Regions from separate parts of the Pseudomonas tolaasii NCPPB 2192 genome, predicted to be linked through region 2. Evidence: predicted binding sites of a transcription regulator. Region 2 holds the regulator's gene; the other holds the start of a gene.

Region 1 (5,313 bases), 330 kb from region 2:
TGGTGGCGATCCTGCGCGAACACCTGGACCGAATCCTCGCCGATTGCGCCGCCCTGGGCCTGCACCCTCATCGGGTGGATGCGGGTGGCCTGGGCATCGACTTGCTCCCGGCACCGCTGCGCCCTCGCAAGCCGCCGCGTGGCCTGGGCCTGCAACGCAGCCTGCCCTGGCTGTGCGGCGCGTTGCTGATTGCGGCGATGCTGCTGTGGCTCAACGACCGCCAGCGTGTGGTCGATGCCATGCGCGCCAGCGTGGAACAACAAAAAGCCGAGGTTGCCCAGGTGCATGCCCTGCGCCAGCAACTGCTCAATACCCGGGGGGCGGCGCAATACCTCACACGGCGCAAACTCGCCCAGCCACCGCTGGCGGCGCTGCTGAATGACCTCACCACCTGCCTGCCCGCCGATACCTGGCTCGACCAACTGGACGTCAAGGACGGCGAAATCACGATCTCCGGGCAGAGTGCCAAAGCCAGCGGCCTGATCACACGGATCAAAGGCTGCCGACGCCTGGAAAACGCCCAGTTCGAAGGGGTGATTCAACCCGATGTCCGCACCGGCAAAGACCAGTTTGCGCTGCGTGCCCACTTGCGCCAGGAGGCTGCCGATGCGCCGACCCCTCACACCCCGTGAACGCCGTGGTGCGGCCTTGTTGCTGTTGGCGCTGGTCGTGGGGATCGCCTATTGGTTGTTGGTCGACAGCTGGTTTGCCGGGCCCTTGCGTGCCATGGGCGAACATGCTGAACAATTGCGCGAGCAGCAGCAACGCTATGCCGGTGTATTGCGCCAGCGCGAGGCCTTGCGCCAGCAGCTTGAGCAGGCACGGCAGGACCCGGCCAGCAGCACCAGCCTGTTGCCCGGCGATGACCCCGACGTGGTTGCCGCCGACCTGATGCAACGCCTGGCCGATTTGGTCAGTAGCCATGCCAGCCTCGGCGGCGGTTGCAGCCTGACTCAGCGCAAACCCATCACGCCGGAGCAGGACGGCGGCGAGCCCTACCGCCAGGTGCAGGTCAGTCTCACGCTCAACTGCGCCATCGAGCCGTTGGAAGCGTTGCTGCATGAGCTGGAGTATCAGCCGCCGTTTCTGTTTGTCGATGAGTTGCGCATCCGCCGCAGCCGCGAGGCCCCCGCCATTGGCGGTGCGGGCAAACTGGTGGTGCACTTGCTGGTGCGCGGTTACCTGCAACCCGAGGTGGCGCGATGATCGGTGTATTGCGCCCGCTGGAATGGGGCTTGCTCGGTCTGGCCGCGTTGCTCGGCGTGCTGATGGCGGTGATCCTCAGCAGCATCGGTGATGAACCGCACTGGCTGCCTGAACCGGGCACCCGCGCCCATCCTTCTCCCCGCGTGCAGGTGGCGCCCAATGTGCCGCTGGAAGACTTCTCCGCCACCTGGCAGACGCCACTGTTCAGCCCGGACCGCAGCCCGGACCGCGAGGCGGGCCCGACCCGGGTCTCGAACCTGGCCAACTTCACCCTCAGCGGCATCATGATCACCGGCAACCTGCAAATGGCCTGGCTCAAGCAGGCCAATGGCCCGGCCCTGACCGTGCGCCTGGGCCAGCGTTTGCCCAACGGCTGGCGCCTGGAACACCTCACCCCGCAATACGCCCGATTCGCGCTGGATGGCCGCACCCAAACCCTGAGCCTCTACGCCAAGCGTTTGCCGCCGCCGTCCACCCGCCCACCCGTGACTTTGCCCCGCGAGCCTCTCCCTTGATCGACATGCGCACCTCCCTGTTTTGCCTGGCCACCGCCGTCTCCCTGGGTGGCTGCGGCGCCTTTCCCGACCGCCTCGACGCGGACGATGACCTGCTTCACGAAGCCCTGCAAGGCACCGGCTCGCAACGCCCGCCAACCCAGACGCCTGCGCCCGAAAGCCCCAGGCCTGAAACCTCCTCAGTACCGCAACGCCAGGTGATCCGTGGCAACCAGCAGTTCGTGCGCCCGCCGGCCGCAACGATGGCCGCGAAGGAGGAGGGCGGCGACATCGTGTTCAACTTTGCCGACCAGCCCATTGAGGCGGTGATCAACAGCGTCTTGGGCGACCTGTTGCACGAAAACTACAGCATTGCCCAGGGCGTGAAGGGCAATGTGAGCTTTTCCACCTCCAAACCAGTCGACAAAAAGCAGGCGCTGTCGATCCTCGAAACCCTGTTGTCCTGGACCGACAACGCGATGATCCGCCAGGGCCAGCGCTATGTGATCCTGCCCGCCGATCAGGCGGTAGCCGGCAAACTGGTGCCGCAGATGAACGTTGCCGCGCCGTCCAGCGGGCTTTCGGCCCGGCTGTTTCCGCTGCGGTACATCTCCGCCACCGAGATGCAGAAACTGCTCAAACCCTTCGCCCGGGAAAATGCGTTTTTGCTGGTGGACCCGGCGCGCAACGTTCTGAGCCTGGCCGGCACGCCGGAGGAACTGGCCAATTATCAGGACACCATCGACACCTTCGACGTGGACTGGCTCAAAGGCATGTCGGTGGGGGTGTTCGGTCTGCAACGTGCGTCAGTGGCCGAGCTGATGCCCGAGTTGCAGGCCATGTTCGGCGCCGACAGCGGCAGCCCGTTGGCGGGCATGCTGCGGTTTTTGCCGATTGAGCGAACGAACTCGGTGGTGGCGATTTCTTCGCAGCCGCAGTACCTCAGTGAGGTGGGCAACTGGATTCACACCATCGATGAAGGCGGCGGCAACGAGCCGCAGATGTACGTTTACGACGTGCGCAACATGAAGGCTGCCGATCTTGCCAGGTACCTGCGGCAGATCTACGGTACGGGCGCGATCAAGGATGACCCGCCGGCGAAGGTGGCGCCGGGGTTGCGCACGGCGACCCTGTCTTCGCCCAACAACAGCGTGCAGAACCCTGCGCCCGTTCCGGAAGACGCTGAACCGGACGATACCGAGGTGGCACCCGCCACCCGCCTTGAAGCCGGCACCCGTATTACCGCGCAGAAAAGCAGCAACCAACTGCTGGTGCGTACCCGCCCGGTGCAGTGGAAAGAAATCGAGGCGGCGATCAAGCGCCTCGACAACCCGCCACTGCAAGTGCAGATCGAGACGCGCATTCTGGAAGTCAAACTCAGTGGTGAACTGGACCTCGGCGTGCAGTGGTATCTGGGGCGTCTGGCCGGCAATGCTTCCAGCACCACCGTGGCCAACGCCTCAGGCAGCCAGGGCGCGCTGGGCGGTGGCGGGGCGGGGTTGGGGGCGACGGATTCGCTGTTCTATTCGTTTGTCAGTGCCAACCTGCAAGTGGCCTTGCACGCGCTGGAGAAGAACGGGCGCACCCAAGTGCTGTCGGCGCCGTCTTTGGTGGTGATGAATAACCAGCCGGCGCAGATTCAGGTGGGCGACAACATTCCGATCAGCCAGACCACGGTCAATACCGGCGCCTCGGACACCACGCTGAGCAGTGTCGAATACGTGCAGACCGGGGTGATTCTGGATGTGGTGCCGCGCATCAATCCGGGGGGGCTGGTGTATATGGATATTCAGCAGCAGGTCAGTGATGCCGAGCGCCAGACGGGCGACAGCGATACGCCGGTGAACCCGCGCATCTCGACGCGCTCGGTGTCGACGCAAGTGGCGGTGCAGAGTGGGCAAACGGTGTTGCTTGGCGGGTTGATCAAGCAAGACAACGCCGAGGGGGTCAGCGCTGTGCCCTATTTGGGCAAGATTCCGGGGTTGCGGTGGTTGTTCGGGAGTACCAGCAAGTCCAAGGAACGTACGGAATTGATTGTGTTGATCACCCCGCGGGTGGTGACCAGCAGCGGGCAGGCGCGGCAGGTGACGGATGATTATCGGGAGCAGATGCAGCTTTTGAGGCCCCGGGAGGGAAGATAGGTGGTGCGTATGTCCGTCTTTGCGCCACAAGCCACACCTTCAGATTCCCCCCAGCCCGCCGTTAACCTCTCAAGTCGCCCCGAACAAGAGAGAAAATCCCATGCGTCTGAGCCTGAAGGCCAAAGTCCTGTCCCTCGCCATAGTGCCCGTATTGCTGTTCGCCGCTGTCATCAGCCTGACCACCGTGTGGATCCTCAAGACCCAGGCCCGCAATGAGGTGGACGAAACCCGCCAGCGCCTGCTCAACGACGCCAAGGCCACCCTGCAAAGTTACGTTGAGGTGGCCATGACCACCATCCAACCGCTCTACGACGCCGCCGCCCCAGGCGACACGGCCGCGCGCGCCCAAGTGGTCAAGCTCCTGTCCAATACCCGCTACGGCAAGGACGGCTACTTCTTCGGCTACGATTCCGAAACCGTCCGCCTGTTCAAGGGCAACAGTCCCGACGGTGTAGGCAAAAGCTTCAAGGACAACCGCGACCCCAACGGCGTCTACCTCAACCGCGACCTGGTCAAGGTCGGCAAGGACGGTACCCACTACCTGCAATACAGCTCGACCCAGCCCGGCCAGACCGAGCTGGTGCCCAAACTCGGCTACACCGAATACCTGCCCAAATGGGACATGGTCATCGGCACTTCGGTGAACCTCGACGTTATTGAAACCCAAGTGGCGGTGGTTGAGGCCAAGGTTGAGAAACGCATGCAAGGCGTACTGCTGAGTATCCTCGGCGTGGCGGTGGTGGTGCTGTTGGTGATTGCGGCGGTGGGCATGGTGCTGGCCAATACCATCTTGCGCCCCTTGCATCTGATGAAAGCCAACCTCGATGACATCGCCGCAGGCGAGGGCGATTTGACCCGTCGCCTGGCCATCACCAGCAGGGATGAGTTGGGTGACCTGGCGGGCGCGTTCAACCGTTTTGTCGACAAAATCCACGGCCTGGTGCGCCAGATTACCGAGATGACCTCGCAACTGACCGGCCTGGTGAGCCAGGTGTCGGATCAAGCCCAGCGGTCCGAACAGGCCATGGAACGCCAGCGTCACGAGACTGACCAGGTGGCCACCGCGATCAACCAGATGTCGTCCGCCGCCCATGAAGTGGCGCGCAGTGCCCAGGGGGCCGCCGTCGCCGCGCAGCAGACCGACGTCGAAGGCCTGGCCGCCAAGCGCGTGGTGGACGGCAGCATTGCGCAGATCCATGCACTGGTGAACGACATCCGCAGCAGCGGCGTGTCCCTCGACAGCCTGCAGCAGGACGTGTCGTCGATTGTCAGCGTGCTCGGGGTGATCCGCTCCATTGCCGAGCAGACCAACCTGCTGGCGCTTAACGCCGCCATCGAAGCCGCGCGGGCCGGGGAGGCCGGGCGCGGGTTTGCGGTGGTCGCCGATGAAGTACGTGCCCTGGCCAGCCGCACTCAAACCAGCACCCAGGAAATCCAGGGCATGATCGACCGCCTGCAGAAAGGCACGGTCG
Region 2 (5,313 bases):
TCGAGCAGGGATTCGAACTCTGCGTCGGTGATGTCTTCGCTGGCGGGTTCGGCAACCGGTGCCCGCGGCGCCTCGGCTTCGGCCTTGACCGCGCTGAGGGAGTTGAGCAGCTGTTCGAACTCACTGTCCGTCACATCCGGCTCGGCTTGCACCACAGGCTCGGGTGCCGCAACGACAACCGGCGCCGCCGATGGGTCGGCAGGTTCGGCCAGGCGCGCCAGGGCAGCCAGCAGTTCCGGGGTGGCAGCGGTGATCGGGGCACGTTCGCGAACTTCGCTGAACATGCCGTTGACTGCATCCAGTGCTTCGAGAATCACGTCCATCAATTCCGAATCAACGTGGCGTTCACCCTTGCGCAGGATGTCGAACACGTTCTCGGCGATGTGGCAGCACTCCACCAGCTCATGGAGCTGGAGGAAGCCGGCGCCCCCTTTTACAGTGTGAAAACCGCGAAAAATTGCATTGAGCAGGTTCGCATCATCCGGTCGGCTTTCCAGCTCGACCAGTTGCTCGGACAGTTGCTCTAAAATTTCGCCGGCCTCTACAAGGAAATCCTGAAGGATTTCTTCATCGGCGCCGAAGCTCATGTGGGTGCTCCTTAGAAGCCTAAACTGGACAACAAATCGTCTACGTCGTCTTGCCCGGATACAACGTCTTCACGTTTATCGGCATGAATCTGCGGACCTTCACCCTTGGCGAGATGTTTTTTTGGATCTTTTTCCGAGAGGATCGCCGCGCGGTCATGTTCGATACCGGCAAAACGATCGACCTGGCCAGCCATGAGCACCAGTTTGAGCAAATTGCTTTCCACTTCGGTGACCAGTTGGGTCACGCGCTTGATCACCTGGCCGGTGAGGTCCTGGTAATCCTGAGCCAGCAGAATGTCGTTGAGGTTGCTGGAAACCGTGCGGTTTTCCTGCTCGCTGCGCGACAGAAAGCTGTCGACCCGACGCGCCAGCTCACGAAACTCTTCGGCGCCCACTTCGCGACGCATGAAGCGGCTCCAGTCGTGGCTCAGGGCCTGGGCTTCGTTGGCCATGCCGTTGACCAGCGGCGTGGCGTTTTCCACCAGGTCCATGGTGCGGTTGGCCGCCGCCTCGGTCAGCCTGACCACATAGGACAGGCGTTCGGTGGCATCGGTGATCTGCGAGATCTCTTCGGCCTGGGGCATGTGCGGGTCAATCTGGAAATTGACGATCGCACTGTGCAGCTCGCGCGTGAGCTTGCCCACTTCCTGATACAGGCCGCGGTCACGGGTCTGGTTGAGCTCATGGATCAACTGCACCGCGTCGCCGAACTGGCCTTTTTCAAGGCTGTCGACCAACTGATGCGCATGCTTTTTCAGGGTCGACTCAAAGTCTCCCTGCGACGTTTCTTTATGCTCCATAGCTCCCCCGTGATGACATCAGCCGTGGATGCGTTCGAAGATTTTTTCAATCTTCTCTTTCAAGGCCAATGCGGTGAATGGCTTGACCACGTAACCGTTTACCCCGGCCTGGGCGGCTTCGATGATCTGTTCACGCTTGGCTTCGGCGGTCACCATCAGCACGGGCAGGCTGCGCAGTTTTTCATCCGCGCGCACGTGGCGCAGCAAGTCGATACCGGTCATGCCCGGCATGTTCCAGTCGGTTACCAGAAAGTCGATGCTTCCGCTGTTGAGGATCGGGATAGCCGTCAGGCCGTCATCCGCCTCGACCGTGTTGGTGAACCCAAGGTCACGCAACAGGTTTTTTATGATCCGCCGCATCGTTGAGAAGTCATCAACGATGAGGATTTTCATGTTCTTGTCCAATTCGACCTCCAAGCAGTCTTAAACGCGCCCAGCACCTGGACGCGCCATTTCAATCAACAGGCGTTACACAAAAAGGACTGCCCAGGGCACCACGGAACTGATCCGCGAAAACATGAAGCCTTCGCGGTAGCGTCTGCAGTGTCCCCACACTGCCTGTCAGCGCGCGCGCCACTCTCCCAATCGCCCCCGCAAGCGGGCTGCGCACTGGCTGTGCAGCTGGCTGACACGCGACTCGCTGACCCCCAGGACCTCACCGATTTCCTTGAGGTTCAGCTCTTCGTCGTAGTACAGCGCCAACACCAGTCGCTCACGCTCCGGCAAATTGGCAATCGCCTCCGCCAACGCCCCCTGGAAACGTTCGTCTTCCAGGTCACGCGACGGTTCGAGATGTGCACTCGCGCCGTCCTCGTGCAGCCCTTCGTGTTCGCCGTCCTGCAACAGGTCGTCGAAACTGAACAGGCGGCTGCCCAAGGTATCGTTCAAAATCCCGTAGTAATCGTCGAGACTCAATTGGAGTTCGGCCGCAACTTCATGATCTTTAGCGTCACGACCGGTTTTTGCTTCAATTGCGCGAATGGCGTCACTGACCATTCGCGTGTTGCGGTGTACCGAACGCGGCGCCCAATCCCCTTTACGCACCTCATCGAGCATCGCGCCACGGATGCGGATGCCCGCATACGTCTCGAAACTCGCACCCTTGCTCGCGTCGTATTTGGTCGACACTTCGAGCAGGCCGATCATGCCGGCCTGGATCAGGTCTTCCACCTGCACGCTGGCGGGCAGGCGTGCCAGCAAGTGATAGGCAATGCGCTTGACCAGAGGCGCATAACGCTCGATCAATTCGCCCTGGCTGTCACGGGCCGACTTTTTGTAAAGGTTGTAGCCGCTGGATGTCATAGCACCGGTCCTGCGCTCGTCTGATGCACCAAACGCTCGACGAAAAACTCCAGATGCCCCCGCGGGTTGGCAGGCAACGGCCAGGTATCGACCTTCTGGGCAATGGCCTTGAACGCCAGTGCGCACTTCGAACGAGGGAACGCTTCATAGACCGCACGCTGCTTTTGCACGGCCTTGCGCACACACTCGTCATACGGAACTGCGCCGACGTATTGTAAGGCGACATCGAGGAAGCGATCCGTGACCTTGGTCAACTTGGCGAACAGGTTGCGCCCTTCCTGCGGGCTCTGGGCCATGTTGGCCAGCACGCGGAAGCGGTTCATGCCGTAGTCACGGTTAAGCAGTTTGATCAGGGCGTAGGCGTCGGTGATCGAAGTGGGTTCATCGCAGACCACCAACAGCACCTCCTGCGCCGCGCGCACGAAGCTGACCACGGACTCGCCGATCCCGGCGGCGGTGTCGATCACCAGCACGTCGAGGTTGTCGCCGATGTCGCTGAAAGCCTGAATCAGGCCGGCATGTTGCGCCGGGCTCAGGTGCACCATGCTCTGGGTGCCCGAGGCTGCCGGCACGATGCGAATGCCGCCGGGGCCTTGCAGCAGCACATCGCGCAGCTCACAGCGGCCTTCAATCACATCGGCGAGGGTGTGTTTGGGTGTCAGCCCGAGCAAAACGTCGACATTTGCCAACCCCAGGTCAGCATCCAGCAGCATGACGCGACGGCCAAGCTCTGCCAGGGCCAGGGACAAATTCACTGACACGTTAGTTTTCCCGACGCCACCTTTGCCGCCGGTCACCGCGATCACCTGTACGGGATGCATGCTGCCCATTTTATTTCTTTACCTTGTCTTGCTTAGACGCAGGCTACATGGCTTGGCCGCGTGAATCGCTTGCAGACCATCGATGTAGATACTTTTCACGGTGTTCACTGCCCTCAACCGACCCGTTTTGCCGGGTTGTGGTAGAGGTCCGCGAACATGTCAGCCATCGCTTCCTCGCTAGGCTCTTCTTGCATTTGCACACTGACGGCACGGCTGACCAACTGATGACGGCGCGGCAGATGCAGATCATCCGGAATCCGCGGGCCGTCGGTCAGGTAAGCAACCGGTAATTCATGGCTGATCGCCAGGCTCAACACTTCACCCAGGCTCGCGGTTTCATCGAGCTTGGTCAGGATGCAACCGGCCAGGCCGCAACGCTTGTAGCTGTGGTACGCAGCGGTAAGAACCTGTTTCTGGCTGGTGGTTGCAAGCACCAGGTAATTTTTCGACTTGATGCCACGCCCGGCCAGGCTTTCGAGCTGCATGCGCAAGGCCGGGTCGCTGGCTTGCAGGCCGGCGGTGTCGATCAGCACCACGCGCTTGCGCAGCAGTGGATCGAGGGCATTGGCCAGGGACTGGCCCGGGTCGACGTGGGTCACCGGCACATTGAGGATGCGGCCCAGGGTCTTGAGCTGTTCCTGGGCGCCGATGCGATAACTGTCCATGCTCACCAGCGCAATATTCTGCGCGCCGTATTTGAGCACATAACGCGCGGCCAGCTTGGCCAGGGTGGTGGTCTTGCCCATGCCGGCAGGGCCGACCATGGCGATCACACCGCCCTCTTCCAGGGGTTCGATTTCCGGGGTGACGATCATGCGCGCCAAGTGCGCCAGCAGCATGCGCCAGGCCTGGCGCGGCTCTTCGACTTCGGCGGTGAGCGCCAGCAGGTCGCGGGACAACGGGCCGGACAGGCCGATCCGTTGCAGGCGGCGCCACAGGTTGGCCTGTTGCGGTTTGCTGCCTTGCAGTTGGGTCCAGGCCAGTGAGCCGAGCTGCACTTCCAGCAGTTCACGCAGACCGTTGAGCTCAAAACGCATCGAATCGAACACGCGCGGGTCAACCGCAGGCGCCGGGGCAGGCGCAGCAGGACGCGGTGGTTCTTTGAAAGTGGGCTCGACCAACGGCTCGGACGCGGTCAGCGGCAACCCGGCGAACAGCTGGCGATTGGTGGTGGCATCGCTGTCGCCACGCATGCTCAATTCCGCCTGGGCCGACACAATGCGCGAGGCGGTCTTGCGCAACTCGTCTTCGAGCTCCATGTTCGGCACGCGCGGCGCCAGCGCCTGGGGAGTGTAATCCAGGGCAGCCGTCAGCTCGACACCGCCGGCAATGCGACGGTTTCCGATAATCGCGGCATCGGCGCCCAGCTCATCACGAACCAGTTTCATGGCCTGACGCATATCGGCGGCGAAAAAACGCTTAACTTGCATAACCCACTACCTCAGCCGTTGGGCCCTACTGTCGCGACGATAGTCACTTGCTTGTTGTCAGGAATTTCCTGATAAGCCAAAACGTGCAAATTCGGAACTGCCAGGCGACCAAACCGCGACAACATCGCTCGAACCGGGCCCGCCACCAGCAGGATCACCGGGTGGCCCGCCATTTCCTGGCGCTGTGCGGCTTCGATCAACGAACGCTGCAGTTTTTCAGCCATGCTTGGCTCCAGCAGAACGCCCTCTTCCTGGCCTTGCCCTGCCTTCTGAATACTATTGAGCAATATTTGTTCCAACCTTGGCTCCAGGGTGATCACAGGCAGCTCAGACTCAATGCCTACAATGCTTTGCACGATGGCACGGGACAGGC

What was found. The regulator FliA, encoded in region 2, starts transcription of late flagellar genes. The targets are predictions, from matches to a motif close to CTAAAGTTTNNNNNNNNNNNGCCGNTAA.
Region 1: a site for FliA is predicted at 3,879-3,906, ahead of ATI14_RS18175 (methyl-accepting chemotaxis protein). Genes of this name have one in related genera too.

Annotation. Positions count from the first base shown of each region.
Region 1 covers NZ_PHHD01000001.1:3,897,659-3,902,971, forward strand. Annotated here, with positions in the region: gene ATI14_RS18155 (PilN domain-containing protein) at 1-632, shown strand, start outside; gene gspM (type II secretion system protein GspM) at 607-1,206, shown strand; gene ATI14_RS18165 (general secretion pathway protein GspN) at 1,203-1,721, shown strand; gene gspD (type II secretion system secretin GspD) at 1,727-3,841, shown strand; gene ATI14_RS18175 (methyl-accepting chemotaxis protein) at 3,942-5,313, shown strand, end outside.
Region 2 covers NZ_PHHD01000001.1:3,562,813-3,568,125, reverse strand. Annotated here, with positions in the region: gene ATI14_RS16605 (chemotaxis protein CheA) at 1-587, opposite strand, end outside; gene ATI14_RS16600 (protein phosphatase CheZ) at 599-1,387, opposite strand; gene ATI14_RS16595 (chemotaxis response regulator CheY) at 1,406-1,780, opposite strand; gene fliA (RNA polymerase sigma factor FliA) at 1,949-2,689, opposite strand; gene fleN (flagellar synthesis regulator FleN) at 2,686-3,519, opposite strand; gene flhF (flagellar biosynthesis GTPase FlhF) at 3,624-4,940, opposite strand; gene flhA (flagellar biosynthesis protein FlhA) at 4,952-5,313, opposite strand, start outside.